Regions from separate parts of the Streptomyces sp. NPDC048416 genome, predicted to be linked through region 2. Evidence: riboswitches for the same ligand, from Rfam matches in the RefSeq annotation. Region 2 holds a riboswitch; each other region holds the start of a gene.
What was found. Region 2 has a riboswitch for cyclic di-AMP ahead of ACGFW5_RS28415 (transglycosylase SLT domain-containing protein). Riboswitches for the same ligand answer to the same signal wherever they lie in the genome.
Positions count from the first base shown of each region.

Region 1: it holds a riboswitch for cyclic di-AMP, as region 2 does, so the genes downstream of both, ACGFW5_RS19695 (C40 family peptidase) here and ACGFW5_RS28415 (transglycosylase SLT domain-containing protein) in region 2, are expected to answer to the same signal.
Region 3: it holds a riboswitch for cyclic di-AMP, as region 2 does, so the genes downstream of both, ACGFW5_RS08945 (M23 family metallopeptidase) here and ACGFW5_RS28415 (transglycosylase SLT domain-containing protein) in region 2, are expected to answer to the same signal.

Region 1 covers NZ_JBICXU010000014.1:102,959-113,131, reverse strand. The annotation lists gene ACGFW5_RS19710 (lysophospholipid acyltransferase family protein) at 11-703, opposite strand; gene ACGFW5_RS19705 (ATP-dependent Clp protease proteolytic subunit) at 962-1,591, shown strand; gene ACGFW5_RS19700 (hypothetical protein) at 1,597-1,905, shown strand; cyclic di-AMP (ydaO/yuaA leader) riboswitch at 2,279-2,461, shown strand; gene ACGFW5_RS19695 (C40 family peptidase) at 2,466-2,939, shown strand; gene ACGFW5_RS19690 (ATP-binding protein) at 3,212-3,646, opposite strand; gene ACGFW5_RS19685 (helix-turn-helix domain-containing protein) at 3,890-4,777, shown strand; gene ACGFW5_RS19680 (DUF397 domain-containing protein) at 4,777-4,998, shown strand; gene ACGFW5_RS19675 (8-amino-7-oxononanoate synthase) at 5,006-6,148, opposite strand; gene bioB (biotin synthase BioB) at 6,294-7,517, shown strand; gene ACGFW5_RS19665 (adenosylmethionine--8-amino-7-oxononanoate transaminase) at 7,510-8,799, shown strand; gene bioD (dethiobiotin synthase) at 8,801-9,493, shown strand; gene ACGFW5_RS19655 (VOC family protein) at 9,493-9,855, shown strand; gene ACGFW5_RS19650 (class I SAM-dependent methyltransferase) at 10,028-10,173, shown strand, end outside.
Region 2 covers NZ_JBICXU010000029.1:72,930-83,102, reverse strand. The annotation lists gene ACGFW5_RS28445 (glycoside hydrolase) at 94-2,202, shown strand; gene ACGFW5_RS28440 (adenosine deaminase) at 2,354-3,961, opposite strand; gene ACGFW5_RS28435 (HAD family hydrolase) at 4,257-4,967, shown strand; gene ACGFW5_RS28430 (nucleoside deaminase) at 5,019-5,468, opposite strand; gene ACGFW5_RS28425 (hypothetical protein) at 5,465-5,767, opposite strand; gene ACGFW5_RS28420 (anti-sigma factor antagonist) at 6,302-6,733, opposite strand; gene ACGFW5_RS28415 (transglycosylase SLT domain-containing protein) at 7,089-7,871, opposite strand; cyclic di-AMP (ydaO/yuaA leader) riboswitch at 7,874-8,057, opposite strand; gene ACGFW5_RS28410 (RraA family protein) at 9,016-9,639, shown strand; gene ACGFW5_RS28405 (hypothetical protein) at 9,788-10,173, opposite strand, start outside.
Region 3 covers NZ_JBICXU010000005.1:145,485-155,657, reverse strand. The annotation lists gene ACGFW5_RS08960 (DUF5998 family protein) at 1-490, opposite strand, end outside; partial or broken gene ACGFW5_RS08955 (GNAT family N-acetyltransferase) at 637-3,635, opposite strand; gene ACGFW5_RS08950 (HPr family phosphocarrier protein) at 3,788-4,069, shown strand; gene ACGFW5_RS08945 (M23 family metallopeptidase) at 4,445-5,209, opposite strand; cyclic di-AMP (ydaO/yuaA leader) riboswitch at 5,223-5,382, opposite strand; gene ACGFW5_RS08940 (M16 family metallopeptidase) at 5,586-6,950, opposite strand; gene ACGFW5_RS08935 (M16 family metallopeptidase) at 6,968-8,305, opposite strand; gene ACGFW5_RS08930 (DNA topoisomerase (ATP-hydrolyzing) subunit A) at 8,512-10,173, shown strand, end outside.

The DNA of each region.
Region 1 (10,173 bases), on a different contig from region 2:
GTGCGGCCGGTCAGGCGGCCGCGGCAGCCGCTTCCCACGCCGTCCTGGCCTCGGCCGCGTACACGTCCACGTACTCCTGCTCGGACAGCTTCTGCACCGCGTACATGATCTGGTCCGTCACGGCGCGCAGCACCAGACGCTCGTCCTCCATCCCCGCGTAGCGCGAGAAGTCCAGCGGCTCACCGAACCGGATGGCGACCGGTACGCGCCGGGGCAGCCTGCGCCCCTTCGGCTGCGCCTCGAACGTCCCGATGATCGCGACCGGGACGACCGGGGCGCCGGACCGCAACGCCATCGCCGCCACCCCGACCTTGCCCTTGTACAGCCGGCCGTCGTGCGACCGTGTCCCTTCCGGGAAGACCCCCAACACCGCGCCGCCGTCCAGGACTTGGAGTGCGGTGTCGATCGCCGCGCGAGCCGCGTCCTTGCCGGACCTGTCGACCGGGATCTGGCCGAGCGCCCGGAAGAAGGCCGCGGTCGCCCGGCCCGACAGGCCCGGCGCGGTGAAGTACTCCTGCTTCGCCAGGAAGGTGAGGCGGCGCCTGAGCGTCACGCCCAGCAGGAACTGATCGGTGAACGACTGGTGATTCCCCGCGAGGATCACCGCCCCCGCATCGGGCACCCGCCCGGCGCCCTCGACGCGCGGGCGGAACAGCCACCGCAGCAACGGCAGCAGCACGAGACGGAATGCGAAATAGAACACGTCAGTGAGCCCTCTCCCCAGGTGACCCCCGCGCCGACGCACGTTAGCCATCCCCTCAGACCGCCGGGAGAGGGCCTATTGCGCCACGCCCTCCGGTTCCGGCGGCGTGATCCGCCTGCTCGCCCACAGCGAAACCCGGCGCTGAGCTCTTGCTTCTCCCCGGTCTTCCGATGAAGCTCGACCCATCGCTCTGTACGTCCTGTACGTTTTTTACAGGGCGCCACAGAGCACTGAGGTCCGGTCGAGGAGAGGTCCGCCATGAACCACCGCCCTGCCGCCCGCTATGTGCTGCCCGAGTTCCAGGAGCGCACCGCCACCGGCATCCGCACGCTCGATCCGTACTCCAAGCTCTTCGAGGAACGGATCATCTTTCTCGGCACACCGGTCGACGACGCCTCGGCCAATGACGTGATGGCCCAGCTCATGCATTTGGAGCACGCGGATCCGGACCGGGACGTCTCCCTCTACATCAACTCCCCCGGCGGCTCGCTCACCGCGATGACCGCCATCCACGACGCGATGCGCTTCATCACCTGCGACGTGCAGACGTTCTGCCTCGGCCAGGTGAGTTCGGTGGCCGCGGTGCTGCTCGCGGCCGGCACCCCGGGCAAACGCCTGGTGCAGCCGGCGTCCCGGGTGCTCCTTCAGCAGCCGTCCATGGAGGAGCCGTTGCGCGGCCAGCCCTCCGATCTGGAGATCCAGGCGGCTGAAGTGCTGCGCGGCCGCGCACTGCTGACGGAGCTTCTGGCCGGCTACACCGGGCGGACCTCCGAGCAGGTGACCTCCGACATCGAGCGGGACCTGATCCTCGACGCCGAGGGCGCCGTGGCGTACGGAATCGCCGACCACATCCTCGAAAGCCGCAAGACCTCGCTGCGCGGGAGGTGAGCCCGGTGCTGCCGCCCGAACTGCCGCCGCTGCCCGCGCTCACCCGCGCGGAAGCCGAGTTCATCGACGCGTATCTGGAGGTGGTCGACCTGCTCGGCCGCGTCAATCCGGCCCACGGCCACGACACCTACGGCGCGCTGCGGGCGGCGCAGGCCCTGGTCGGCCGGGCGGTCGCGCTCAAGGACGCCCTCACACTGATGCACCTGCGCGGAGAGACACGGGTGCACGCCGAGACGCTGACGCGGGCGCTGCGCGTCCTGGACGGGGAGCGCCGCGCGGGCCGGCTCACGCTGCCGCCGCGGACGGCGGCCTAGGGGGTGTCTGGTGGATCATGGCCGGGGGCCCAGCGGACACCCGGGGAGAGGCACCGGTACCCGACGCGCTCGAAGGACCGGCGAAACGGACCAGAAGGAGTACCCCCGTTCGGCTCATCGGCGGCTGCTTTCGCTGACCCTTATGAGTTGCTTACGTCCTCTGCTGACCGTGCGGAATCGATACTTCCGATGCTGGTACGAGGCTCATCGGCCCCTGTCACACGGGGGGCGAAGCTCCCGTGTCCACCTGAATGGGCCAGCCGTGGGCGGCCCCACACAAAGCCGTTTCGGTCCGGTGATCCGACAGTCGGTGCGTGAAGATCCCTGAGACGACAAGCCCCCGCCACCTCGGCGGGGCGGTCCGGGCGGACGCCGAGTCCTGCCGCCGTTCCGGACGACTGGTCGACAGGAGTGGACCGGCAGGAGTGGAGGACCCGAGTACTTCGGGAGGGCCGAGGGTCGGCCCTCCCTCGGGGTGAAGCCGTTCGCGCGGCCGGGCATCTTCGCCAGCCCGAACCCGACAGGTCATCCTTCGCAGGCGGTTTGACGAAGGGTTGCGCATGACTGCGCAGACATATGTTCCGTCCCTGGCCGTCCGCCTGGGCGCCGTCTGTGCCCTCGCTCTCGCCGTGACGGGCGCGACGACGCTGGTACCGGGCGGCACGCCCGAGGCGACCGCGGCCGCCGTGGCCACCAGGGCGCTCCATGTGGCCGCGTCGAAGAAGGGAGCGCCCTACCAGTACGGCGCGTCGGGCCCGCACCGCTTCGACTGCTCGGGGCTCACGCTGTACTCGTTCGAGCAGGCGGGCCGCAGGCTGCCTCGCTCGGCGCAGCAGCAGTACAACAGCTCCCGGCATGTGTCGGCCACCTCGCGCAGGGCCGGCGACCTGGTGTTCTTCCATTCCGGTGGCAGCGTGTACCACGTGGGGATCTACGCCGGTGGCGGCAGGATCTGGCACTCCCCCAAGACCGGCACGGTGGTACGCCTGGAGCGGATCTGGAGCCACAGCGTCTGGTACGGGCGGGTCGGCTGACGGGTGGGCAGGCTTACAGGTGGGTGAGCGACGGGTGGGTGGGCTGACGGGTTTCCGGGACGGCGCGTTTCCCGGACGGCGCGTTGCCGGCAGGGAGGACCGGGCGGTTAGGGGGTGTCTGGTGGATCAGGGTCGGTCAGGGTGCGGCGCCTGGTGCGGTGCATCGCAAGGCGCCGGAACGTCGTGATAGCGGAGCTATCGGGGCGTTTCGGCAACGCCGCGAGGTGCCGTGCCAGGCGCCGCACCCCCGGCCATGATCCACCAGACACCCCCTAACCGCTCTGGACCGCCGCCGTCCACGGCAGGGCGATCCAGACCGTCTTGCCGCCGTCGGCGGTGGGCGCGACCGACAGTTTGCCGCCGGATTCGGCCGCGAGCCAGCGGATGATGACCATGCCTCGTCCGTTGTCCTGCTGGACGGCCGCGGGCAATCGTTTCGGCCAGCGCGGATGACTGTCGGTCACCCCGATCCTCAGCACCTCCTCGCGCTCCAGGTGGAGGTCGACCGTGAAGGTGGGCGACTGGCCGAAGGTGTGCTGCACGGCATTGGTGGCGAGCTCGGAGACGATGAGCCGCACCGTGTCGACCGTGTCCGCGTCGGGCGGCAGTCCCCAGTCGGTGAGGATTCCCGCGACATAGCGCCGTGCGGTGGCGACCGAGGCGGGATCGCTCGGCAGAGTGACTGTTGCTTCGAGATGGTCTGCCATGGCGACGCTGTCCCTTTCCCACCCGGACCGGCTTGAGGACTCCTCGCGGATGAACGCTCGCAAAGACGCCGTCGGCCTCGGACTGTGCTTCGCGCCAGAGTGCCACTCATCGTGCCGGTCTCGGGTGCCATCCACCAAGATGTGCATATATCTGTCGCTCAAAGCGGTGAACTCTACGGCGGCGGATCGTATTTGGGCCCACACTTACCCATCGCCGGACGCTGGGGAGCGAAGGAGGCCGGCATGGGGCACGGATTGGCGGTGCGCAGACGCAAGCTCGGCGGGGAACTGCGCCGGCTGCGCGATCGAACGGGTCTCACCAGCGGGGAGGCGGCGGCTCTGGTGGGCTGGCACCAGTCGAAGGTGAGCCGGATCGAGACCGGGCGCAGCGGGGTGAAGCCGGCGGACGTGGCCCGGCTGCTCGATGCGTACGGAGTCCATGATCGCCAACTGCGGGCGGTGCTGGAGGCGTTGGCCGATTCGGCGGGTGGCGGCGGGGCGGACTGGGCGCGCGCGTACCGGGGTCTGCTGCCGCCGCAGTACCGCGACTTCATCAGTCTGGAGTCGCAGGCGCGTTCGGCCCGCACCCTGGAGACCTCGGTGGTTCCCGGTCTGTTGCAGACGCCCGCGTACGCGCGCGCGGTGACCCGGGCCGCGATCCAAGGCCTCGCCCCGGACGAGCTGGACTCGTTGGTGGAGGTGCGGATCGCCCGTCAGGAGGTGCTGCGGGCCGATCCGCCGCTGGCGCTCAGCGCGGTGCTCGACGAGGCGGTGTTGCGGCGCCGGGTGGGCGGTTCGGCCGCCATGCGGGAGCAGTTGCGGCATCTCCTGGCGATCGCCGCGCTGCCGCACGTCCGGCTCCAGATCATCCCTTTCCGATACGGCGGTTATGTCGGGCTCACCGGCCCTTTCACGCTGTTTTCGTTTCCGGCCATTTCGGATCTGGATGTGGTCGTTGTCGACCACTTGACGAGTAGCCTCTACCTCGAACGGAGAGAAGACCTTGAGGCGTACAGTGCCGCGTTCCAGACCGTCCAGGCACTCGCGCTTTCCTCCGAGGACTCGTTGGATCTCATCGCCCTGATGGCCCGGGAAGGCCCGGGTCACTTCATGGCGAGTGGGGAGGCTTGATGTCCGCACACCCCGCGCACGTTCCTTCCAGTACATCCCTCACCCATGCGGCGTGGCGACGATCCAGTCGCAGCGTCGGCATGAACAACTGCGTCGAAACGGCCCGGCTCAAGGGCGAGCTGCTGGCCGTGCGCGACTCCCAAAGGACCCGAGGACCCGCGCTGCTGTTCGGCGCCGCAGCCTGGCAGCGCTTCATCTGCCTGGTGTCAGAGGCGCATTGACGTCACGTCAGGCGGCGGGGGCGGTCCGCAGGATCGTGCCCACCGCCTGGTCGATCTGCTGTTCCGTCAGGTCCGCGCGTGCGGTGAGCCGGATCCGCGAAACGCCGTCCGGCACCGACGGCGGCCGGAAGCAGCCGACCACGAGCCCGGCCGCACGGCAGTTGGCCGCCCAGGCCAGCGCGGCCTCCGGCGACGGCGCCCGCACGGAGACCACGGCGGCGTCGGGGCGCACCGCGGCATGACCGGCGGCGGTGAGCCGGCCGTGCAGTTCGGCGGCGACGGAGCGGGCCCGGCCCGCGAGCCCGGGCTCCGCGCGCAGCAGCCGCAGCGCGGCGAGCGCGCCGCCGGCCGCCGCCGGGGCGAGCCCGGTGTCGAAGATGAAGGTGCGCGCCGCGTTCACCAGATGCCGGATGACCCGCGCCGGCCCGAGGACCGCGCCGCCCTGGCTGCCGAGCGACTTGGACAGGGTGACGGTGGCGACCACGTCGTCCGCGCCGGCGAGACCTGCGCCGTGCAGCGCCCCACGGCCGCCCTCGCCGAGCACCCCGAGCCCGTGCGCGTCGTCCACGACGAGGGCCGCCGTGAACTCCCGGCAGGTTTCGGCCAGTTGAGCGAGTGGCGCCGCGTCACCGTCCACCGAGAACACCGAGTCCGACACCACCAGCGCGGACCCGCCGTGGGCGTCGAGCGCCTTGCGGACCGCCTCGGGGTCGGTGTGCGGCACGACCTCGGTGCGCGCGCGGGCCAGCCGGCAGCCGTCGACGATGGAGGCGTGGTTGCCCGCGTCGGAGACGATCAGCGAGCCGTGCGGGCCGAGCGCGGTGAGCGCGGCCAGGTTCGCCGCGTACCCGGAGGAGAAGACGAGGGCGGCCTCGAAACCGCAGAACGCGGCCAGCTCGCGTTCCAGTTCGGCGTGCAGGGCGGTGGTGCCGGTGACCAGCCGTGAGCCGGTGGCGCCCGCGCCCCAGCGGTGGGCCGCCTCGGCCGCGGCAGCCGTGACCGCGGGGTGCCGGGTGAGCCCCAGGTAGTCGTTGCTCGCCAGGTCCAGGAGGTCCTGGTCGGCGTCGCGCGGCCGGAGCGTGCGGACCAGTCCGGCGCTCTCGCGGCGCTCGGCTTCCCTGTCGATCCAGTCGAATGGCGCTCGCAACATGGTGGCGTCCCTTTTTGTAGGCTGCCGACAGACCCTAGCCGGTGGCCCGGCGGGACACGGTGTGGCGATACACACACCTCAAACCACCTGTGTTGTGGGATACCTACCTTGGCCGCGGACGGTGCGGTACGCGAAGATCGGCGCCATGGACCTGCTGAACACGCTGGTGGACAAGGGGCTGCGGCGCGAACTGCCGACCCGCGAAGAGGCGCTCGCCGTACTGGCGACCTCCGACGACGAACTGCTCGATGTGGTGGCCGCGGCCGGCCGGGTGCGCCGCCAGTGGTTCGGACGCCGGGTGAAGCTGAACTATCTGGTCAACCTGAAGTCGGGCCTGTGCCCCGAGGACTGTTCGTACTGCTCCCAGCGGCTCGGCTCCAAGGCCGACATCCTGAAGTACACCTGGCTCAAGCCGGACGAGGCCTCCAAGGCCGCCGCCGCGGGTGTCGCGGGCGGCGCGAAGCGGGTCTGTCTGGTGGCCAGCGGCCGCGGCCCGACGGACCGCGACATCGCCCGGGTGTCCGAGACGATCGAGACGATCAAGGAGCAGAACGAGGGCGTCGAGGTCTGCGCCTGCCTCGGGCTGCTCTCCGACGGCCAGGCCGAGCGGCTGCGGGCGGCCGGCGCGGACGCGTACAACCACAACCTGAACACCTCCGAGGCGACGTACGGCGACATCACGTCCACGCACACCTACCAAGACCGTGTGGACACGGTGACCAAGGCGCACGACGCGGGTCTTTCGGCCTGCTCGGGGCTGATCGCCGGCATGGGCGAGTCCGACGAGGACCTGGTGGACGTGGTCTTTTCGCTGCGTGAGCTGGACCCGGACTCGGTGCCGGTGAACTTCCTCATCCCGTTCGAGGGCACCCCGCTCGGCAAGGAGTGGAACCTCACCCCGCAGCGCTGCCTGCGCATCCTCGCGATGACCCGGTTCGTGTGCCCGGACGTCGAGGTGCGGCTCGCCGGCGGCCGCGAGGTGCACCTGCGCACCATGCAGCCGCTCGCGCTGCACCTGGTCAACTCGATCTTCCTCGGCGACTACCTCACCAGTGAGGGTCAGGCCGGTCAGGCCGACCTCGACATGATCGCGGACGCCGGGTTCGAGGTGGAGGGCGCGGGCACCACGACCCTTCCCCGGCACCGCGCCGACGCGCTTGCCGCCGCGGGCTGCGGTACAGGTGCGGGTGCGTGCGGTGCGGACGAGGAGAGCGGCTGCGGCTCCCACGAGGGCGGCGGCTGCGGTCCCTGTGGTGGCCACGGCGCCCCCGAGGCCACCCCCGAGCAGGCGCCCGCGGACCAGGCGCGCACCGATCTGGTGGCCGTGCGGCGCCGGGGTGCGGGGACGGATCTCGCGCCCAATGCCTGAGCACTCCCCCGCGGACCTGCTCGGCCTGGACCGCCGGCACGTCTGGCACCCGTACGGCCCGATGCCGAACCGGCAGGAACAGCTCCTGGTCGAGTCGGCGTCGGGCGTACGGCTCCGGCTCGCCGAACCGGCGTACGGGCAGCGCGAGTTGATCGACGGCATGGCGTCCTGGTGGTCGGCCGTGCACGGCTACAACCACCCCGTGCTCAACGAGGCGGTGCGCGGCCAGCTGGACCGGATGAGCCATGTCATGTTCGGCGGGCTCACCCATGAGCCCGCCATCAGGCTGGCCGCGCGCCTGGTGGAGATCACGCCAGGACCGCTCCAGCACGTCTTCCTCAGCGACTCCGGTTCGGTCGCCGTCGAGGTCGCCGTGAAGATGTGCCTGCAGTACTGGCGCTCGGTCGGGCAGCCCCGCAAGCAGCGGCTGCTCACCTGGCGCGGAGGCTACCACGGCGACACCTGGCAGCCGATGTCGGTGTGCGACCCCGAGGGCGGGATGCACGAGCTGTGGCAGGGCACGCTGCCCCGCCAGGTGTTCGTGGGCGCCCCGCCCGCGGAGTTCGACGAGACGTACGCGCAGGAGCTGCGCGAGGCGATCGCGCGGCACGCCGACGAGCTGGCCGCGGTGATCGTGGAGCCGGTGGTGCAGGGCGCGGGCGGCATGCGCTTCCACGCACCCGCGTACCTGCGGGTGCTGCGCGAGGCCTGCGACGCATACGGTGTCCTGCTCGTCCTCGACGAGATCGCCAGCGGCTTCGGCCGCACCGGCGAGCTGTTCGCGGCCCAGCACGCCGCGATCTCGCCCGATGTGATGTGCCTCGGCAAGGCGCTGACCGGCGGCTACATGTCGATGGCGGCGACGCTCTGCACGAGTCGCGTCGCCGACGGCATCTCATCGGGCGACGTCCCGGTGCTCGCCCACGGCCCGACGTTCATGGGCAATCCGCTGGCCGCGTCGGTGGCGCTCGCCTCGATCGACCTGTTGCTCGGCCAGGACTGGCGGGGCGAGGTGAAGCGGATCGAGGCGGGGCTCCGTGACGGGCTCGGCGCGGCCCGTTCGATCGAGGGCGTACGGGACGTACGGGTGCTCGGCGCCATCGGCGTGGTCCAGCTGGATCACGACGTGAACATGGCGGCGGCGACCGCGGCCGCGGTGCGCGAGGGCGTGTGGCTGCGGCCGTTCCGGGACTTGATCTACACGATGCCGCCCTATGTGACGGGCGACGACGATCTGGCGCGCATCTGCCGTGCGGTGTGCGCGGCTGCGCGGGAGGGCTGAGATGGCGATTCTGGTCGTGAGCGGTACCGGCACCGAGATCGGCAAGACGATCACCACGGCGGCCGTCGCCGCGGTGGCGCTCGCCGCCGGCCGGTCGGTGGCCGTCCTGAAACCGGCCCAGACGGGGGTCGCGCCGGGCGAGCCCGGTGACGTGTCCGAGGTGCGCCGGCTCGCGGGAGACGCGGTGACCGGGGCCGAACTGGCCCGGTTCCCCGAGCCGTTGGCGCCGAACACCGCGGCCCGCCGGGCCGGCATGCGGCCCGTCGGACCCGAGGACGTGGCGGAGGCCGCCGCGAAGCTCGCCACCGAGCACGACCTGGTCCTCGTCGAGGGCGCGGGCGGGCTCCTGGTCCGCTTCGACGACCGGGGTGGCACCCTCGCGGACGCGGCCCGCCTCCTGGACGCCCCCGTCGTGGTGGTGACGCCCGCCGGACTGGGCACACTCAACTCGACGGCCCTGACCGGCGAGGCCCTGCGGGCCCGGGACCTCGACTTCGCCGGCGTCGTCGTGGGCAGCTGGCCCGCCGAGCCGGATCTGGCCTCGCGGTGCAATCTCGTGGACCTGCCGGAGTCGGCCGGTGCCCCCTTGCTCGGCACCGTGCCCGAGGGCGCCGGACGGCTGGCGCCCACCGACTTCCGTACCCGGGCTCCCGGCTGGCTCGCCCCGGCGCTCGGCGGCGTTTGGAGTATCTGATGGCTGTGTTACGGGCCCGCATCGGGCAGCTCGTCGTGGACTGCGCCGACCCGGGGCGGCTCGCCCGGTTCTGGGCGGCGCTGCTCGGCGGGCGCCCGGTGGTGCGGGACCCCTCATGGGCGTACGTCGAGCCTCCCGGGGCGCCGCGTCTGGCCTTCCAGCGCGTACCGGAGGCGAAGGCGGCCAAGAACCGGCTGCACCTGGACCTCACGGTCGAGGACGTACGCCGGGCCCGGGCGGCGGCCGTGCGGCGCGGGGCAAGCCCGGTGGGCGCGACGGTCACCGACGCGCGGGGCGACTTCCAGGTGATGCGGGACCCGGAGGGCAACGAGTTCTGCTTCGTTGAGCCGACGGGCGGGTGAGCGGGCCCGGTGGGGGGGTGAGCGGGCCCGGTGGGGGGACAATGCTGGGGGAACCCCCGGGGGAAGACGATCCGCCGGGTCGCCGGACGGCGAGTCCACCGCGCCGCGCCTCGACGGCGGCCGAGTCCGCCGGACGGCCCCGGCCGGCTGCCGCAGGCTCAGGAGGTCCGCCATGGCACAGCGCACCGAGTTCGCACCGGATGCCGTGCACCACCCCGTGTTCGCCCGCTTCTACGCGCGCTACAGCGAGGCGGTGGATCTGAGGGCCGGGATCGCCGGGCACCGCGCGGAACTCCTCCACGGCCTCTCCGGGCGCGT
Region 2 (10,173 bases):
CACCGACCTACCGGCTGCTTCCCTTCAGAAGAACCGCACCCGAATGAGATGACGTCTTAGAGCCTTCTTACGACTCTTCGTTATCACTGCGCCATGGACACCATCACAAGGAAGTCGTCCCCCGCGCGCCCCGCACCCCGAAGTGCCCGGCGTGCCCTGCTCGTTCTCGCCGTCACGACCGCTCTGGCGGCCGGCCTGACCCCGGCCGCGACCGGGTCCACCGGCGCCGCGCCGGTGCGGATCCATGACGGGCGGGTGGATCTGGCCGTCTCCGGCGGCACGGCGAGCATCGATCCGGCGACCCTGCGGATCGACGCGCGCACCACCGGCGGGCGCGGCCTGCGGATGTCCGACCCGGCTGTCGACGCCCTGGGTCCGCCCAGCGCCGTGACCAGGTCGGACGAGGGCGCCCAGTGGTCCTACCCGGGCAGGGGGCTGCACGCGCAGGCGCGCGTCGAGCGCGGCAGGCTGCTCGTCACGATCACCTCGTCCGGCGACTCGACCCTGGCCTGGCCCGTCACGGGCTCCGACCCGGCCGCTTCCGCCCTTCAACTCCCGCGCGGCGAGGGCCTTTCGCTGCCGGTCGCCGATTCCTTCTGGAACTCCCCTCGGGCCCAACTCGTCGGCTCCCAGGAGGACATGGCGTCGCAGCTCTCCCTGCCCCTGTGGGGCTACACCCTCCGCGGCGGCCTGGGCGTCAGCTACCTCACTCCCACCGACATCGGTACGTCACTGTCGTACGCCTCCCGGGGCGGACGCCTGCGGACCACGGCCACGCACACCTTCTCGAAGGCCGGCGCGACCGGCGCCTACACCGTCGCGTTCAGCCTCACCGACGGCTCCGCGGTGGCGCCCGCCGTCGACTACCGGCACTGGCTCGCCGAACACGGCACACTCGGCAGCCTGAGCGAGAAGATCCGCAAGAACCCGGGGACCGGAAAACTTCTGGGCGCGTTCCACGCCTACACCTGGGGCGGGTACCGCAAGACGGCGGGCGTGCAGCGGCTCACCTCCCTCGGCGTCTCGCGGCTCTGGCTCGGCTACGACGCCGATGACGCCCCCATGCAGAGCCAGGACATCGCGGCGGCGCAGCAGGCGGGATATCTGGTGGGACCGTACGACTCGTTCGCCAACGGGCGCCCGCAGGACCCCGACGCTCCCCCGAACTCCCTGTGGCCCCAAGGGGTTTACCCCGATTTCTGCGTGCAGCGGGCCGACGGCACACCGCAGCCCGGTTTCCACCGGCAGGGCTGCTATCTCAGCTCCCAGGCCTTCGAGCAGGCCGAGCCGCAGCAGCACTACCTCGCGGGCCGGACGCGGTCCCTGGTGGCGGGCGGCGCGGACAGCTACTTCCTGGATGTGGACGCGGCGGGCGAGCTCTTCCGCGACCACGACCCCGCCCACCCCATGACCATGGCCGAGGACCGGGGCAACCGTCTTGCCCGGATGCGGCGTCTGAGCGACGGCACCTTCGATCCCGCCACCCCACGGCGCACCCCGCTCGTGCTGGGTTCGGAGGCCGCCGGGTCCTGGGCCAACCAGGTCCTCGCCTTCGACCACGGTTCGGGCACGCCGGTCGACGGACGGCTGTGGCCGATGGAGACCGGCCACTTCGACACCACGCCGGACCAGCCCAAGGACGACACGGCCTGGGGCGGTTACACACCCGCGCTCGCCCCGGACACCTTCTTCAAGCCGGTCCGGGTCGACGACTTCAAGCCCGAGCACCGGGCCGCGGTGGCCGACGCCCTCAAGGCCATGTACGACCCCGCCTACCGCGCCCCGCTGTACGAAACCGCTCTGCACAGCTCGGTGGTCAACCTGGAACGCTGGGAACTGCCCTTCGGCAAACTGCCGGAGCTGAAGACGAACAGGGCACTGCTCGCGATGCTCTACAACACCCCGTTGAACTTCGTGCTCAGCGACCAGGACCCGCGCCAGGAGCAGAACCTGCGCGAACTGGCCGTACTTCAGGCGTACTTCGCCCCCCTGCACCAGGCGGCGGGAACCAAGGAGCTGACGTCGTTCGACTGGCTGACGGCCGACCGCACCGTGCAGCGCACCGTCTTCGGCGACGGCGCCCTGACGGTCACGGCCAACTTCGGCACCGTCCCCCACGCCGGGCTTCCGGGCGGCTGCGTGGACGCGACCCTCAAGGGCGGCAGCCCACGCAGGCTGTGCCCGGCGCAGGCGGTGTCGTAACGCCATCCCGCGCAGGCCAGGCCGGCGGCATGTACGTGAACACCACCCCGCCCGCCGGAGTCAGCGACCGGTGGAGAGTGCGGTGAGGGTGGATGTGACGGTACTGCGGTACGCGCTGCTCACGGTCACCATGGCGTAGGGGGCACCTGGCTCAGCGGTGTCCGTACCGGTGCTCGAAGTCGCTCCAGTCCGCCTCCAGTTGCCATTGGAGCGCCGCCTTCGGGTTGGCATCCAGGAAGGCGCGGCAGGACGGGCCGGGTGGCCGGTGGGCGTCGGGAACGGTGTGGGTGCATGGCGCGGCGAACACGTCGTACCGGTCCTGCTCCTGCCACAGGGTGCGGCCCTCCACGAACGCGTGGTCCAGCGAGGCACGGGCCGAGGCGCGCAGCTGGGCCACACTCAGCCCCTGGTCGGTGACGGCCCGCTGGAAGACGGCGGTCAGGTCGCTGCGGCTGACCCCCGGGTCGTCGGTCGCCAGGGCTACCGGGACACCCCCGGCGAGATAGGTGCGCAGCGGGTGCCGGTCGCCGCCGACACGGAGGATCTGGGCGTTGCTGATCAGCGGCGCCTCGACGAGGACGTGCCGGCGGCGCATGCGCGCGGTCAGCGCTTCGGGGTCCCGCTCATGGGTGAGGTCGACGCCGTGGCCGATGCGGTCGGCGCCTGCCAGGTCGACGGCCTCGTTGATGTGGAAGCGCAGGTCGTGGGCGCCGACGCCGCGAAGGCCTTCGGTGAGTTCGCCCGCGTGCAGGCTGACCCGTACCCGGGGAGCGCGGGACTTGAGGAAGCGGACCATCTTCATGTGCAGGGTGTAGTCGCGCAGGGCGACGGGCGCGTCTTCCGGCTGGACCAGGTTCACGCCCACGAACCCGCCGAGCCGTTGGCGTACGAGCTCGAAGCCCAGGATCTGCTCGGCGAACACATGGCGGGGTTCCTGGGCGCGCAGCACCTGGTAGTCGAAGCGGATCGCGACCGCGCACGCCTTCTGGGCGGTGCGGGTTGCGCAGTGCAGGAGTGTGCGGTGCTCGCGTACGGCTCGGTCGGTGTCGATGGCGGCCTGCCGGACCAGGGCCTGGAACCCGGGGTCCCCGGTCAGGGTGGCACGGAACTCCGCGAGATCACCCGCGTCGGGGTCCGTGAGGTGGATGCGGTCGACGAGCTGGTGCAGCGCTCCGGCCTGCGGGGTGACAAGGGTCTCCAGATAGCCGCTGTGTTCTCCGGCCGCGGCACGGGCCGCCTCGGCGAGCATGTCCGCATCGTGACCGGTCTCGGCCTCCCCGAACTGTGCGAACGTGTCGAAGAAGTGGTCGTGTCCGGGCTGGGGGTCGCCGTCGGGCGGCAGGGGAAACCCTCGCATCGACCACGCCCGGACCACGCCCCGCCGGAACGGGCCCGGCGTCAGGGCATCTTCGGCGGGGCGTTGTCCGGCGGCGCAGGGCCGGGGCCCGGGTGTGACGACGTAGGTCGCCGTGCCGATGCACTTGCCGTCCCGCGCCGCGTAGCCGATCAGCGACTCGGCACGTACCGCGCCTGCCAGGTGGTGGTGCAGGTCGCCGCCCTTGGGCAGGTCCGCCAGAAAGCGCCGCAGGTCTTCTGGCGAGTCGGCGACGCGCGCCAAGTACGCCTGTGTACGGGCCTGTTCGCCGACCGCTTCACCCTGCCGCGGTGGAACGGCCGCCGCGGGCAGCACTCCCGCGGCCATGCCGAGGGCCGTTGACGCGGCCACCACCGACCACCGGCTCGCGAGCCACTTCCGCATGGTCCGTCCCTCTTCTCGTGCACGCGGGGTCACACCCGGGCAGCATCACACCACGGGGCACCCGGAAGACCCCTTTGCCCCGCCGGACGCCGCACTTGTCGGACGGCGGGGCCGCGGGACACCGGACGTCAGGACCGCCGGACTGCCGTACTGCCGGGCCGACCGAATTGCCGGGGCGGGGCCCCTGCCGGCCTTGGCTGCTTCGGCGGATCCGTCCGCACACGCATGCCGATGAACCCGGTGTCCGGGAGCCCGCTCAGTAAGGTGAGGAGGAAAACGGAAGGGGGACGTCCGGATGGTTCAGGTCCGCGTGCTCGCGCTCGATTTCGTCGGCACCCTGGCCGGTCATGGACCGGCGCCCGACGGCCAGTTGGTGGCCCGGGTGCTGCGGGCCCTGCCCGGAGCGGTGGTCCCGGACATCTTCGCCGCCCGGTTCGACCACGTCACGCGCCGATCCCGCTCGGGCGACGGCTCCCCGGGGGCCCACCATTCGTTCGCCTCACGCCTGCGCCGCGCCGCCGATGACTGCGGCGCCGCCGTCCCGGACCTGCGACTCGCGGTCGAGGCGGTGTTCACGGCGGTCCCCGACGCGCGGGTCGACCCGCGGGCGGCGCGGGCGCTGCGGGATCTGCGCGCGAGCGGACTGGCCTGCGTGCTGGCCTCCAACACCGACCGCCCCGAGCCGGTACGCCTTCGTACGCTGCGGGCAGCCGGGATCGCCCACTGTTTCGACGCGCTGGTGCTGTCCAGTTCGCTCGGCATCCGCAAGCCGGACGCCCGCTTCTATGCCGCGGTGACGCGGGCCGCGGGCTGCCCGCCGGAGAACATCCTGTTCGTCGGCGACAACGCGGAGAACGACGCCGCGGCTCCCCACCGCTACGGCATGTCCGCCGTTCTCATCACCTCACTGCCACGCCCGGCAGCGCTGCCGGGGCCCATCGCCACACTCGGACACGTCGGTGATCTGCCCGCCCACCTGAACCGCCTTGCGCAGCAAGCGCGTTGAGGCCGGCGGCGCGCAGGGCGGGTTTGCCATCCTGAACACCCCCGTGCGCCGTCATTGCCCGATGTCCTCGTTCCACAATGCGCGGTGTGTCGCGATGAACTGCGTCATCATGCTCACGCATTCCGGGTCGTCGAGCACCACGATGTCCACTCCGTGCCCGGCCAGCCATTCCTGGCCGCCCCGGAATGTCTCGTCCTCACCCACGATGACACGTGCCATACCGAACTGCCGTACAAGGCCGCTGCAATACCAGCAGGGGGACAGCGTGGTCACCATGGTCGTGCCCCGATAGGACCGCTGCCTTCCCGCGGCACGGAAGGCGGCGGTCTCCGCGTGCAGGGAAGGATCGTCCTGCTGTACGCGCAGATTGTGACCGCGCCCCAGGAGTGTGCCGTCGGCGCCGTAAAGCGCGGCGCCGATCGGGATGCCGCCTTCCGCGAGGCCTGCCCGCGCCTCTTCGAGGGCCGTCGCAAGCCATCGCGCGGCCAGGTCCCGCGTCATGGGCTGCACGTGCCGCTCCCCCGTCCCGGTGGCGTGTCCACTCCGCGCGGCTCCGCGCCGTCCTGATGACGTGTCCGGGCGTCCCTGCGCCCCCGCGCCCGGTCCCCGGTCGTGCCGTTCCGGCCGTTGCGGTAGACGTGGTGGTCGTCGATGACGTCGTGGCGCCGGAAGGCGGCCGCGAGATCGGCACCGCCGAGCACGAGGTCTCGACCCGCTTGCGCCTTGAGCGCTTCGCTCTCCTCCACCACGGCCTCGCGCTTGACGGTGGTGTTCCAGTCGGCCTTCTGAAGGGCACTCACCCACGAAAAGATACGCCGCTCGGCACCCGCCTTGGCCGGAGCGACGCCCCGAGCCCCCGGCCGAAGAGGTCGCCCTGCGCCTGCACCCGGCGCTCATCGGTGTGGGTGAGCTTTCCGTACGCGTGGGTCAGCGTCCCGCCGACCGGCTTCGCGCGGGGCTGCTCGCAGGTGCCTGACAGAGAGAGCCGATCAGGCCCGGCAGCCGACTCTCGTCGAGGTAGCGGGCCATGCGTCTCAACTCCGTTGCGGGTGAGCGTTGTTCACCGGCCGCATTGAGCAACTGCTCACGCCCCACGGCCCGTTGCTCACGCACAGCGGTGTTGGCGACGGGGTCGGCGACTCGGCGGACGTTCCCCACGTGAGCCCCTTGGGTAGCGGGACGCCAAAACGGGCCCTACGTGCTACCACCGGTGGGGTCGTGGGGCGAAGGCACAACAGGCAGCCAGCAGGGCACGGGCATCGGCCGCAGCGATCAGGGCCTCCCCCGTCCACCATGAAGGACCGTGCCGCCCCCGCGAAGCAACGGGCTTTCGGTCAGGGCCTGTTGGCGCCAGGCGCCGGGGGCGCCACCAGGGTGCGGGCCGCCTCCTCGACCGTGGCGGCCGGCCGGATCAGACCGTCGAGTCCGCCCGCCGCGAGGACCCGGAGATGCCAGGGTCGTACGCACACCACACCGAGCCGGCCGCCGCGCTCGCGGATCCTGCGATGGGCCCGGCAGAGCAGGGTGAGGGCGGCACAGTCGAAGAAGTCCACGGCCCGCAGGTCCACGATCACGCGGGCGCCGGGCGGCTGTGTCGCCGCGTCGAGATGGCGCCGCACGTCGGGCGCGGTGGCCAGGTCGACCGTGCCCAGGACCTCGACGACCGTGGCGCCCCGCATGAGGTGGGTCCTGGCATTGCGGCATCGCTCCGGGAGAAGCCCCGGCGATGCGGGGGCCGGTACGGATGGCCGAGCGGTGGTTCCCATGGCAGCAGCTCCCGGTCCAGCAAGGACCCCCGCCGGTACGGAGGTGCACGGTCATCGGGCAGTCACCGTGGTCCCGGGGTGACGCACTACCACCCTAGGAAAAGGCCCGCATGCAGAAACGTACAACCTTCAAATTGTTCACCCCGGGGGGTGAACGGAATTTGCGGCGGCCCCGTTTGAACGCCCCAAGCGGGGTGCGGGGCCCTCGCGACGGCCGCGAGACGCCGGAGCGAACCGCGCCCGGCAGACGGCCGGTGGGGGCCGTACTGCCGGGCGGGCGGCGCCGGGGCGACCCGGACACCCTGCCTGCGGCCGGGAGGAGCGCCCGGCCGCAGGGGCTGTCTCAGAGACTGCCTCAGTAGGCGCCGAAGACGTTGTCGATCGACCCGTACGTCTTGGCGGCGTAGTTGCACGCCGCGGTGATGTTCGCGATCGGGTCGTAGAGGTCCGTGGACGTGCCCGGCACGTGGAACGCCGCGAACGTGGGCTGGATGACCTGGAGGAGACCCTTGGAGGGGGTGCCGGCCACGGCGTTGGAGTCCCAGTTGTTGATGGCCAGCGGGTTGCCCGAGGACTCGCGCATGATGTTGCGGTAGATGCCGTCGTACGTGCCGGGGATGCCGTGCTGGGCCATGACGGCCAGCGACTGCTTGATCCAGCCGTCGAGGTTGTTGGCGTACGACGTCGTCGTCGCGGCGGTCAGGGTGGTCGACCGTGCGGAGCGGTCCGCGCGGTCGTCCGAGGCATCCCGCGCAGCAGGGGCAGCGGCCGCCTTGGCCGGACCGCTCAGGGTGAGCCGGAGACCCGGGTGGATCACGGCGGGGTTGCCGCCGATGACGCCCCGGTTGTCCTGGTACAGCTGCTTCCAGCCGCCGCTCACGTGGAGGGTGTCGGCGATCTTGGCCAGCGAGTCACCCTGGACGACGGCGTAGCTCGTGGCCGCCTTCGCCGTCGTGACCGGCTGGGCGGCAGCGACGACGCTCGCCACGGTGGCCGAGTGGACCGTCGCGGGAGCGGCGGTGGCGGTGGTCGCACCGATCACCGGCATGGCGAGTACGGCACCGCCGGTGCCGGCGGCGGCGAGGCCCCGGGTGAGCGAGTTGGACTTGGGGCGGCGGTGCTTGCCCTTTGCAGGCATGGTGATGTCCTCTCCTTCGCCTGCGAGGTGAGCTGTCGGGTTCGGACGGGAGATGTCCGGTCGTGCTGCACACGACTTCACCCCAGCCGTTCCGGAATCCGGACCGGCGGCTTACCTGGGTCCCCCGCTCCTGCCATACGTGTGTGGGAGGTTCCGGACGGTGGCAGGATTCGGCGTTCCATCCGGATTGACGGTGAACGTAAACGAATGGACCGAGGAGAAACAAGGTGGGAATTCAATGAAGGCCGCCCGGGATATTGATCCACCGAAATCGGCACGCCTCCGTCGCTTGATCGAATTCCTCAACTCTCTTGTAAACGAACGGAAATGGCCCTGCGGACTCCACTGACACACCGTCCGGTGAGTGACCCAATTCACTTGCCCTTCGGGGAACCGTACGGGCTGGTATCAAAAGTGGTGAGGTTCGCCCAATAGCCCCAATTGGGACATTGTCCCGGCCGTGACAGGAAATCCCATAGCGTTCCATTTCGGACACAAGGGCATATTGCCGTGCACCCGGTGCCCTGCCCGGGCGACAAAGGTGGCGCTGCTGCCCGGGCACCAAAGCGGCGCGGCCCCGCCGTCACTTCGAGATCATGCTCACGGCCCGCACACCGGGGTGACCGTGGCCCTCGGAGCCAGGGCACTAGGGGGTGTCTGGTGGATCAGGGTCGGTCAGGGTGCGGCGCCTGGTGCGGTGCATCGCAAGGCGCCGGAACGTCGTGATAGCGGAGCTATCGGGGCGTTTCGGCAACGCCGCGAGGTGCCGTGCCAGGCGCCGCACCCCCGGCCATGATCCACCAGACACCCCCTAGGCCTCGATGTCGCGCTGATCGACTGGGTCGGCGACGCCCGGACCGGCGCCCAGGTGCGCGAGCGGCTGACTGCGCGGGGTGTCGACTTCGCCCCGCCGATCTCCCCGGCCGGCACAGATCTCCTCCACACCTGGGACGGACTGGCCGACCACCACCGGGAGTTCGCCCTGTGTACGGCGCCCGGGGTCACGGTCCCTCGTACGGGAAAGGCTTCTGGCGGCCGGTCAGATCGCCTGAGACCATCTCGGAATGCGCTGCGTAACATCACGAACGGTCCATCAGAACCACCCTTCCGTGCCGGACCACTCGCAACACGACCGAGGATGAACATGAACGACATCAATGAATTCAAGAACATTTCCCCGACCACGCTCGCCGACCTTCTGGGACGCGAGCAGGTCATGGATATCGGAATTCGCCCTCTCTGGTCCCCCATTCCGCGCCTCGCCGGGCCCGCGTTCACGGTCCGCTGTCCCGCGGGCGACAATCTCATGCTGCACGCGGCCATCCACCGCGCCGAGCCGGGTTCGGTCATCGTCGTCGAATCGGGCGATCTGGACTACGCGCTCGCCGGTGGCAACGTGTGCGCCGTGGCCCAACGCCGGGGCGTCGCCGGGTTCGTGGCCGACGGGCTCATCCGTGACCTCGCCGAGGTGCGCGAGTTGGGCTTTCCCGTCTTCGCCCGGGGCGTCATTCCCGTCCCGGGGGCCAAGAAGGCCGTCCGGCCGCTCAACGCCCCGGTGCGCTGCGGCGGAGTGCTGGTGGAGGCGGGCGATCTCGTGGTGGCCGACGAGGAGGGGGTCGTCGTCACGCCGCGGGCCCGTGGGGAGCAGGTGCTCCTCGACGCCCGGCGCAAGCTCGCCATGGAGGCCGACGAATCACTCGACGCGTGGGAAGCGGCGCACCGTGGCCGCATCGACGAGCTCCTGAAGCAGGGCGGCTTCGAGGGCTGAGCGCACACGCGCCAACTGGGCGTCTGGCGCGGTCCGTTGAGGGCCAGGTGGGGGTGTCAGCGGTCGGTGCGCCGACGATGCTCGCCATCCACCGCGCCCCCGGGCCGGCCGGTCCGTCGGGCCGGCCGGGCGGCGAACGGCGGCGGGGTCAGACCGTGCCCACCTCACGCACGAGTTCCAGACTCAGGACGCGGTCCAGGTGGGCGAAGGTCTCGAACTTGGCGCCCTCCGGCACCTCGGGCGCCGTCTCCAGGTCCTCCAGGAGGTGCAGCACGGCGGCGGTGTCGAGCCGGCTGTCCAGAGCGGCGCGGGCCGTGCTCTTGAGCTCGGCCGGGATCGGTTTCGACGGCTGCCCGGCCCAGGTCGCCACGGCACGCCGCCAGCGGCCCAGCGTGCGGGCGGCGTCGCCGATCTCCTCGGCAGTGGCCGTGACCGGCTCCTCGTAGGGCCGGCGCAGCAGCAACAGACGTAGCGCCAGGGGATCGAGGTCGTCGAGCGGGGGCAGATCGGCCTCGCCGATCCTCAGGCACGCGG
Region 3 (10,173 bases), on a different contig from region 2:
GGCTCAGATCGTCGGCGGTGGAGTTGCCGGTGTAGCCGTGGTCGGCGTCGCAGTTGGGGTCGCCGCAGGCGGCGGGCTCCAGGTCGATGCGGGCCACCGCACCCCAGCCGATGGTCAGGACGACCTCACGGGGCAGGGTGCCGGGCGTGTACGACTCGGGGTTGGCCACGACCCGGCTCACCACGACCGAGGAGATCCGGCCCAGCTTCACCGACTCCGTCGAGGTGGTCGCGTACGGCGTCGGGGAGCTGGTGTCGGCGTTCTGCTCGTCGGTGTGGCTGACGATGAACCGGTTGTCCGTGAGCACGAGGACGGTCACATGACGGCGTACCTCGTTGGCGTCGAACGTGGTCTCCTGGTGCACCAGGTACGACGCGATCGGCTCGCCACCGACGGCGGCCTCCACCGCCTCGGCCACGAGGGCCGGGTAATAGCCGCTGCGCTCGATCGCCGCGCGGAGCCCCTGGGTCGTCGTACCGGTCTTCGCCATGGGGTCCATCTTAAGCTGCCGCGGGCGGCCGACGGCCCGAGAGCCCGTGTCCGGGCCCGGTCCGGTTCCGACGCGGCCCGGACACGGCCCGGACGTGGCCCGGAGGGAGCCCGGACGAGGCCCGGATGGAGCCCGGACGCGGCCTCTCAGTAGCTGGGCAGTCGCCGGGGACCGAGATCGCCCCGGGCCGGGGCGGGAGCCAGCCGGACGGTCGCGCCGAGCACCGACAGGCCCCGCTGGGCGACGATCACGGGCTCCAGGCCGACGGCGACCACCTCGGGGTGGTCGTCGACCAGCCGCGACACCCGCAGCAGCAGCTCTTCGAGTGCGGCGGTGTCCACGGGCGCCGAGCCGCGCCAGCCGAACAGGAGGGGCGCCGTCCTGATGGTCCTCAGCAGCTCGGCGGCGTCCCGGTCGGTGGCGGGGATGAGCCGGTGGGAGGTGTCGCCGAGGAGTTCGGAGGCGGCACCGGCGAGCCCGAAGGACAGCACCGCGCCGACCGCGGCGTCGATCGAGGCGCGCACGACGGCGTCCACACCGCGCGGGACCATGGCCTGCACGACCGGACCCAGCTCCTCCGGTTTGCCGAGGGTCGCCGTCAATTCGGCGTAGGCGCGGGTGAGTTGGTGCTCGTCGGCCAGGTCAAGGCGTACGCCGCCGAGGTCGGGGCGGTGGCGCAGGTGCGGGGCGGTGGTCTTGAGGGCGACGGGGTAGCCGAGGCGGCGGGCGGCCTCGACGGCGTGGACTGCGTCGGGCGCGGGCAGCGTGGGGCGCACCGCGATGCCGTACCGGCCGAGCAGTTCCTCGCCGTCCGCGGCGGCCAGGGTCATGCCGCGGGGGTCCTGGTCGGCGCCGAGCAGGCGCTCGATCAGCGCGGCGGCCCCGGCCTCGTCGATGTCGTCGTACTCCCCCACCTTGCCGGGGTCGGCCGCCTCGCGCCGCCACTGGGCGTAGCGGACGGCTTCGGCGAGGGCCCGTACGGCTCGCTCCGCGGCGGGGTAGGCGGGGATTGCCTCACGGGGCGGGGTGGGGGTGGGGGTGCTGGGACTCTGCCCCGGGTCCCTTTCCGGCCGGCCGCCGGTGGGGGTGCTAGGAGTGCACCCCGGGCCCCTTTCCGGCTGGCCGCCGGTGGGGGTGCCGGGGGTGCGCCCCGGGCCCCTTTCCGGCTGACCGCCGGTGGGGGTGCCGGGGGTGCCGGGGGTGCGCCCCGGGCTCCTTTCCGGCTGACCGCCGGTGGGGGCGCCGGGGGGGCTGGATAGGTGTGGGCCGATGGGGGGCGGGGGGCTGTTCGGGATGCGGCTGACAGGGCCTCGGCCAGGCCGCCGATCTCGACGTGGACCACCGCCACCGGCTTCGCGGGGGCCGCCGTGGCTGCCTCGCGCAGGGCGTCCGCGAGCACCCGGCCGTCGCCGAACTCCATGGCTCCGTTCTCGCCGACCCAGGGGATGGCGGTGACCACGACCGCGTCGCAGGCGTCGTCGGCGAGGGCCGCCGCGAGCGCGGCGCGGAAGTCGGCCGGGGTCGCCGCGGTCGTCAGGTCCAGGGGCCTGCGCGGACGCAGCCCCTCGCTCAGGCATGCGTCGTACGTGAGCAGGCCCAGCGACTCGGAGTTGCCGAGGATCGCGACGCGCGGCCCGGCGGGCAGCGGCTGGCCGGCGAGCAGCAGACCCGCGTCGACGAGCTCGGTGACCGTGCCCACCAGGATGACGCCCGCCTGGCGCAGCAGCGCCGAGACCGTGGCGTCCGGCACCCGGCTCACCGGGACGGCGTGCCCCGGCGGGGTCGTACCGCTGTGCCGGGCGCCCTTGACCACGACGACGGGTTTCGCGGCCGCCGTACGCCGGGCCAGGCGGGTGAACTTGCGCGGGTTGCCGATGGATTCGAGGTAGAGCAGGACGACGTCGGTCTCGGGATCCTCGTACCAGTACTGGAGGAAGTCGTTGCCGGAGAGGTCCGCGCGGTTGCCGGACGAGATGAACGTCGACAGGCCCGCGCCGCGCCGGTAGAGACCGGACAGGAGCGCGATGCCGATGGCGCCGGACTGGGTGAAAAGGCCGATCCGGCCCCCGGCCGGCGACTCGGGCGCGAGTGAGGCGTTGAGCCGCACGTCGGGCGCGGTGTTGATGATCCCGAACGCGTTGGGGCCGATCAGGCGCATCCCGTACGAGCGGGCCTGGCGCACCAGGGCGCGCTGGCGCTCCCTGCCGGACGGGCCGCTCTCCGCGTAGTCGGCCGCGAGGACGACGAGGCCCTGGACGCCGTGTTCGCCGCAGTCGGCCACGGCCTGCGGCACCCGTTCGGCGGGCACCGCGATGATCGCCAGGTCGACCGGTTCGCCGATCGCACCGACGGAGGGGAAGGCGGGCACGCCGTCGAGTTCGCGCTGTTCCGGTCCGAGCGCCCGGTTCACCGCGTAGGCGCTTCCCGTGAAACCGGCGTCCAGGAGGTTGCGCAGGACCGTGCGGCCGACCCCGCCGGGGGCGCGGCCGGCGCCGATGACCGCGACCGAGCCGGGCGCGAGCAGGCGCTGCACGGACCTCGCTTCGGCGCGGTGTTCCCTGGCCCGCTGCACGGCGAGCGATTCGGCGGTGGGCTCAAGGTCGAGCGTGAGATGGACCGAGCCGTCCTCGAAGGACCGCTTCTGCTGGTAGCCGGCGTCCGTGAACACCTTGATCATCTTGTTGTTCGCCGGGAGCACTTCGGCGGCGAACCGCCGGATGCCGCGCTCGCGGGCGACCGCCGCGATGTGTTCGAGGAGGGTGGAGGCGACGCCCCGGCCCTGGTGGGCGTCCTGGACGAGGAAGGCGACCTCGGCCTCGTCGGCGGGCGCGGAGGACGGCCGGCCCTGTGCGTTGATCCGGTCGTAGCGGACGGTCGCGATGAACTCGCCGCCGACGGTGGCCGCGAGGCCGACCCGGTCGACGTAGTCGTGGTGGGTGAAGCGGTGGACGTCCTTGGCGGACAGCCTCGGATAGGGGGCGAAGAAGCGGTAGTACTTCGATTCGTCCGAGACCAGCTCGTAGAAGGAGACGAGCCGGTCGGCGTCCTCGGGGTTGATGGGTCTGATGCCCGCGGTGCCGCCGTCGCGGAGCACCACGTCGGCCTCCCAGTGGGCCGGGTACGCGGGGTCGGACGCCGTCGTCATACCGGAAGCGTACGGGTCGCGGGCCCGTACGGGGCGGGGCAAGGTGGCAAGGAGCGACCGGCGGCGCACCGGGGCCGAGGGTCGGCAGGAGCACCGCGCACCCCATGAGAGACTGGTCTAGACAACCGTCAGAGATTTCGAAGGGCAACACCATGGCTGAGCGCCGCGTCAACGTCGGCTGGGCCGAGGGCCTGCACGCCCGCCCCGCGTCCATCTTCGTCCGTGCCGCCACGGCCGCCGGAGTCCCCATGACGATCGCCAAGGCCGACGGCAACCCGGTCAACGCCGCGTCCATGCTCGCGGTGCTCGGTCTGGGTGCGCAGGGCGGCGAGGAGATCGTGCTGGCCTCCGACGCCGAGGGCGCGGACGCCGCGCTCGACCGGCTGGCGAAGCTGGTCGCCGACGGCCTGGAAGAGCTTCCCGAGACCGTCTGATCCGGCAGAACCACCCGCACGAGGGCCGCTGATCCCGCACGACACGGGACAGCGGCCCTCGTCGTTCCCTGGGCGCCGGTCGCAGGACGTCGCGCTGCCCCGTCGCGGCGCGAATCGCGAAATGCCGCGCGGTCCGTCGCGGCGCGGATCGGGGGACGTCGCACGATCCCATCGCGGCGCGGATCGGGGGACGTCGCGCGGTCCCGTCGCGGCGCGGATCGGGGGGTGCCGCGCGGCTCCCTCACGCCCTTCGCCGACGGCGTCGCGCGCGTCCTGGATGGGGCAAGTCGCTCTCCCCGGTGGACGGCGAAGGCCCCCGGCGGGTGCCGGGGGCCTTCGGGGTGCGCGCGGTGGCGCCGCGGGCGTCGGGACGTCTCAGACGTTCACGCCGTGCGAGCGCAGGTAGGCGACCGGGTCGATGTCCGAACCGTACTCCGGGCCGGTGCGGGCCTCGAAGTGCAGGTGCGGGCCGGTGGTGTTGCCGGTGTTGCCCGACAGGGCGATCTGGGTGCCCGGCTCCACGGACTGGCCCACGGAGACCTGGATGACCGAGAGGTGGCCGTACTGGGTGTACGTGCCGTCGTGCATCTTGATCACGATGTTGTTGCCGTACGCGCCACCGGGGCCCGCTTCGACGACGGTGCCAAGACCCACCGCGTGCACCGGGGTGCCGATGCCGGCGTGGAAGTCGATGCCGGTGTGGCTGCCGGAGGACCACAGCGATCCGCCGGTCTTGTAGCCGGTGGACACATAGCTGTTGGCTATGGGCGCGACGAAGGTGTTGAGCCGCTTGCGCTCGGCCTCACGCGCCGCGCGCTCCTTGGCCTCGCGGGCCTCCTGGGCCCGCTGCTCGGCCTTGCGCTGGGCAGCGGCCTCGGCCTCGGCCTTCGCCCGGGCCTTGACGGCCGCCTCCTTCTGCGCGTCGGCCTGGGCGCCCAGCTGGTCGGCCAGGGTGTCGCCGATGACGATGGCCTGGCTGAGGCCCGTGTCGGCGACGGCGCTCGGGGCCGCGACGGCCGGGGAGGCGAGGGTGCCTACGACTCCGGCGGTGGCGAGGGTGGCGATGCCCGCGATGTTCGCGCTGCGGCGCGTCATCCGGCTGGGCGCGCGGTGTTTCCCGGTGGCACGGGTGAACGCCATGGAGAGGCGGTGTCCTTTCCTTCCATCTCGCCTACCGGGTTAGCTGACGGGTTCGGAGCAGGAAGGTCTCCTACGGACTCCCCCGCGGGCGGAGGCGTCCGATTCACCCCAGGGACTGAGTGGGTCCCCGGCTCCCCTGGCTCGCGCCATTGGGGACTCGGCGATCACTGTCCGGTGCCGCGGATGCGACGGGTGGTGACGGACAGCGCGACTGACGCTAGACGGCTGATCTTTCAATCACCAAACAGACGCCGGTTTTTGTTGCGCACGCCACATGCCAGACGGGCAACCTCTCCAATAAACCGGACATATGGGGGGACCCCGGTGGCGTATGGCCACCGGGGTCCCGTTCGTCCCGGTCGCCCGGGTGCCTCAATCAGCCCGTGACGACGGTCACTTCACCGATTCCGAGTGCCTTGACGGGCTCCTCGATCCGGGCGGCGTCGCCCACGAGCACCGTGACGAGCCGGTCCGCCGGGAAGGCGTTGACGACGGCCGCCGTCGCCTCCACGGTGCCGGTCTCGGCGAGCTGCGCGTACAACTGGGCCTGGTAGTCGTCCGGCAGGAACTGCTCGACCTGGTCGGCAAGCGTCGCCGCGACGGCCGCGGCCGTCTCGTACTTGAGCGGCGCCACGCCGACCAGGTTCTGTACGGCGCTCTCCCGCTCGGTGTCGTTGAGACCCTCCGCGGCGAGCTTGCGCAGCACCGTCCACAGGTCGTCGAGCGCGGGCCCGGTGTTCGGGGTGTCGACCGAGCCGCTGATGGCGAGCATCGCGGCGCCGCCGTCGGGACCCGAGCGCAGCACCTGGCCGAACGCGCGGACCCCGTAGGTGTAGCCCTTCTCCTCGCGCAGGACACGGTCAAGGCGCGAGGTCAGGGTGCCGCCCAGGCAGTACGTGCCGAGCACTTGGGCCGCCCAGACCCGGTCGTGCCGGTCGGCACCGATGCGGCCGATGAGCAGCTGGGTCTGCACGGCACCGGGCCGGTCCACGATGACGACCCGGCCGGTGTCGTCGGCGGTGATCGGCGGGACGGGGCGCGCCTTCGCGGTGTTGCCGGTCCAGGCGCCCAGGGTGTCCGCGAGGATCGCGTCGAGGTCGGTGCCCGACAGGTCGCCGACGATGACGGCGACGGTCGTCGCGGGACGCACGTACGCCTCGTAGAAGGCGCGCACCGCGGCCGCGTCGATCGCGGCGACGGTCTCCTCGGTGCCCTGGCGGGGGCGGGAGATGCGCGTGGTGGCCGGGAAGAGCTCCTTGGAGAGCTGCTTGGCGGCGCGGCGGGCCGGGTTGGCCTGCTCGTGCGGGATCTCGTCGAGCCGGTTGCGCACCAGGCGCTCGATCTCGGAGTCGGCGAACGCCGGGGCCCGCAGCGCGTCGGCGAGCAGCGAGAGCGCCTTGGGCAGCCGGGAGACCGGCACTTCGAGGGAGACCCGGACGCCGGGGTGGTCGGCGTGCGCGTCGATGGTGGCGCCGCACCGCTCAAGCTCGGCGGCGAACTCCTCGGCCGAGTGCTTGTCGGTGCCCTCGGTCAGGGCGCGCGCCATGATCGTGGCGACGCCGTCCAGGCCCTCCGGCTCGGCGTCCAGGGGGGCCGCGAGGAAGATCTCGACGGCGACGACCTGCTGGCCCGGCCGGTCGCAGCGCAGCACGGTCAGGCCGTTGTCGAGCGTGCCGCGCTCGGGGGCCGGGAAGGCCCACGGCTTGGCGGCGCCCGCGGTGGGCTGCGGGTGGAATTCCATGGTCACGACAGCGTCCGTCACTGGGCCGCCTCTTCCTCTTCGTTGCCTGCCTCGGGTGCCGCGGTGGGCTCGTACACCAGGACCGCCCGGTTGTCGGGGCGCAGGGTCGCCGCGGCGACCGCCTTCACCTCGTCGGCGGTGATCTCCAGGACGCGGTCGACCGCGGTCAGGGCGAGCTGCGGGTCGCCGAACAGCACGGCGTAGCGGCACAGTTCGTCGGCGCGGCCCGCCACCGTGCCGAGCCGGTCCAGCCATTCGCGCTCCAACTGGGCCTGGGCGCGCTCCATCTCCTCCGCCGTGGGGCCCTCGGCGGCGAACCGGGCCAGCTCCTCGTCGACCGCTGCCTCGATGTCGGGGACCTCGACGCCGCCGGACGTCTTGACGTCGAGCCAGCCCAGCGAGGGGGCGCCGGCGAGCCGCAGCAGGCCGAAGCCCGCGGCGACCGCGCTGCGGTCGCGGCGGACCAGGCGGTTGTGCAGCCGGGACGACTCGCCGCCGCCGAGTACGGTCAGCGCCAGGTCGGCGGCGTCGGCCTCGCGGGTGCCGTCGTGGGGCAGCCGGTAGGCGGCCATCAGGGCGCGCGCCGGGACGTCCTCCTCGACGACCTCGCGCAGCTGCCCGCCGATGGTGCCGGGCAGCGCGCCGTCGCGCGGCGGCTGCTTGCCGTCGTGGGAGGGGATGGAGCCGAAGTACTTCTCCACCCAGGCCAGCGTCTGCTCGGGATCGATGTCGCCGACCACCGAGAGCACCGCGTTGTTGGGCGCGTAGTACGTGCGGAAGAACTGCCGCGCGTCCTCCAGGGTGGCCGCGTCCAGGTCGGCCATCGAGCCGATCGGGGTGTGGTGGTAGGGGTGGCCCTCGGGGTAGGCAAGGGCGGTCAGCTTCTCGAAGGCGGTGCCGTAGGGCACGTTGTCGTAGCGCTGGCGGCGCTCGTTCTTGACGACGTCGCGCTGGTTGTCCATCGACTCCTCGTCGAGGGCGGCGAGCAGCGAGCCCATCCGGTCGGCCTCCAGCCAGAGCGCGAGCTCCACCTGGTGGGCGGGCATGGTCTCGAAGTAGTTGGTGCGCTCGAAGCTGGTGGTGCCGTTCAGCGAGCCGCCGGCGCCCTGCACCAGCTCGAAGTGGCCGTTGCCGTGCACCTGCTGGGAGCCCTGGAACATCAGGTGCTCGAAGAGGTGGGCGAGACCGGTGCGGCCCTTGACCTCGTGGCGTGAGCCCACGTCGTACCAGAGGCACACCGCGGCGACCGGGGTCAGGTGGTCCTCGGAGAGCACCACGCGCAGGCCGTTGGCCAGCCGGTGCTCAGTCGCTGTCAGGCCGCCGGAGCCGGCTTGCGCTGTGGCCGTGTGACCCATGGGCATGTACGTCCCTTCGTATCCGATGTGCAGTACCGCAGTGTGAAGTACTGGCGGAGGAAGTCGTGAGTTGAGAAGTCCTGCCACTGTATGCAAGCGCGCGGGCACCTGGCGAAGTTCCCGGGTCGCGGTCGGCGTTGTCAGTGGGACGGTCCACAATGGTCGGATCCAGACCCGATCCGGTACGTGAAGGAGCAGCAGCCGCGATGGCCCGCCGCAGCACGAAGACCCCGCCGCCGCCCGACGACTTCGAGGAGCGGATCCTCGACATCGACGTCGTCGACGAGATGCAGGGCTCCTTCCTCGAGTACGCGTACTCCGTGATCTACTCGCGGGCCCTGCCGGACGCGCGGGACGGAATGAAGCCCGTCCAGCGCCGCATCGTCTACCAGATGAACGAGATGGGCCTGCGCCCCGACCGCGGCTATGTGAAGTGCGCCCGCGTCGTCGGCGAGGTGATGGGCAAGCTGCATCCGCACGGCGACGCCTCCATCTACGACGCGCTGGTGCGCATGGCGCAGCCGTTCTCCATGCGCCTGCCGCTGGTCAACGGCCACGGCAACTTCGGCTCGCTCGGCAATGACGACCCGCCGGCCGCGATGCGGTACACCGAGTGCAAGATGGCGGACGCCACGTCGCTGATGACGGAGTCGATCGACGAGGACACCGTCGACTTCGCCTCCAACTACGACGGCCAGGAGCAGGAGCCGGTCGCGCTGCCGGCCGCCTATCCGAACCTGCTGGTCAACGGCTCGTCCGGGATCGCGGTCGGCATGGCAACCAATATGCCGCCGCACAACCTGGGCGAGGTCATCGCCGCTGCCCGTCATCTGATCCGGCACCCCGAGGCGGACCTGGAGGCGCTGATGCGCTTCGTGCCGGGCCCCGACCTGCCGACCGGCGGCCGGATCGTGGGTCTGACGGGCATCAAGGACGCATACGAGTCGGGCCGCGGCACCTTCAAGATCCGGGCCACCGCCTCGGTGGAGAACGTGACGGCGCGCCGCAAGGGCCTGGTCGTCACCGAGCTGCCCTTCACGGTCGGCCCGGAGAAGGTCATCTCCAAGATCAAGGACCTGGTCGGTTCGAAGAAGCTCCAGGGCATCGCCGATGTGAAGGACCTCACCGACCGTTCGCACGGCCTGCGTCTGGTCATCGAGGTCAAGAACGGCTTCGTGCCCGAGGCCGTCCTTGAGCAGCTGTACAAGCTGACGCCGATGGAGGAGTCCTTCGGCATCAACAACGTGGCCCTGGTGGACGGCCAGCCGCTCACCCTGGGGCTCAAGGAGCTGCTTGAGGTCTACCTCGACCACCGCTTCACGGTGGTGCGCCGGCGCAGCGAGTTCCGCCGCACCAAGCGCCGGGACCGGCTGCACCTGGTCGAGGGTCTGCTCGTCGCCCTGGTCGACATCGACGAGGTCATCAGGATCATCCGGTCGAGTGACAACTCGGCGCAGGCGAAGCAGCGGCTCATCGAGCACTTCTCGCTGAGCGAGATCCAGACCCAGTACATTCTGGACACCCCGCTGCGCCGGCTCACCAAGTTCGACCGGATCGAGCTGGAGAGCGAGCGCGACCGGCTGACCGGCGAGATCGACGAGCTGACCGGGATCCTGGACTCGGACAACGAGCTGCGCAAGCTGGTCTCGGCCGAACTGGCCGCGGTGGCCAAGAAGTTCAGCACCGACCGGCGCACCGTCCTGCTCGAATCGGCGGGCTCGCCCGTCGCGTCCGTCGCCCTCGAAGTCGCGGACGACCCGTGCCGGGTGCTGCTCTCCTCCACCGGCCTGCTGGCGCGTACCGCCCATGGTGAGCCGTTCGTGCCGGGCGAGGACGACAAGCGCGTCAAGCACGATGTGATCGTCTCG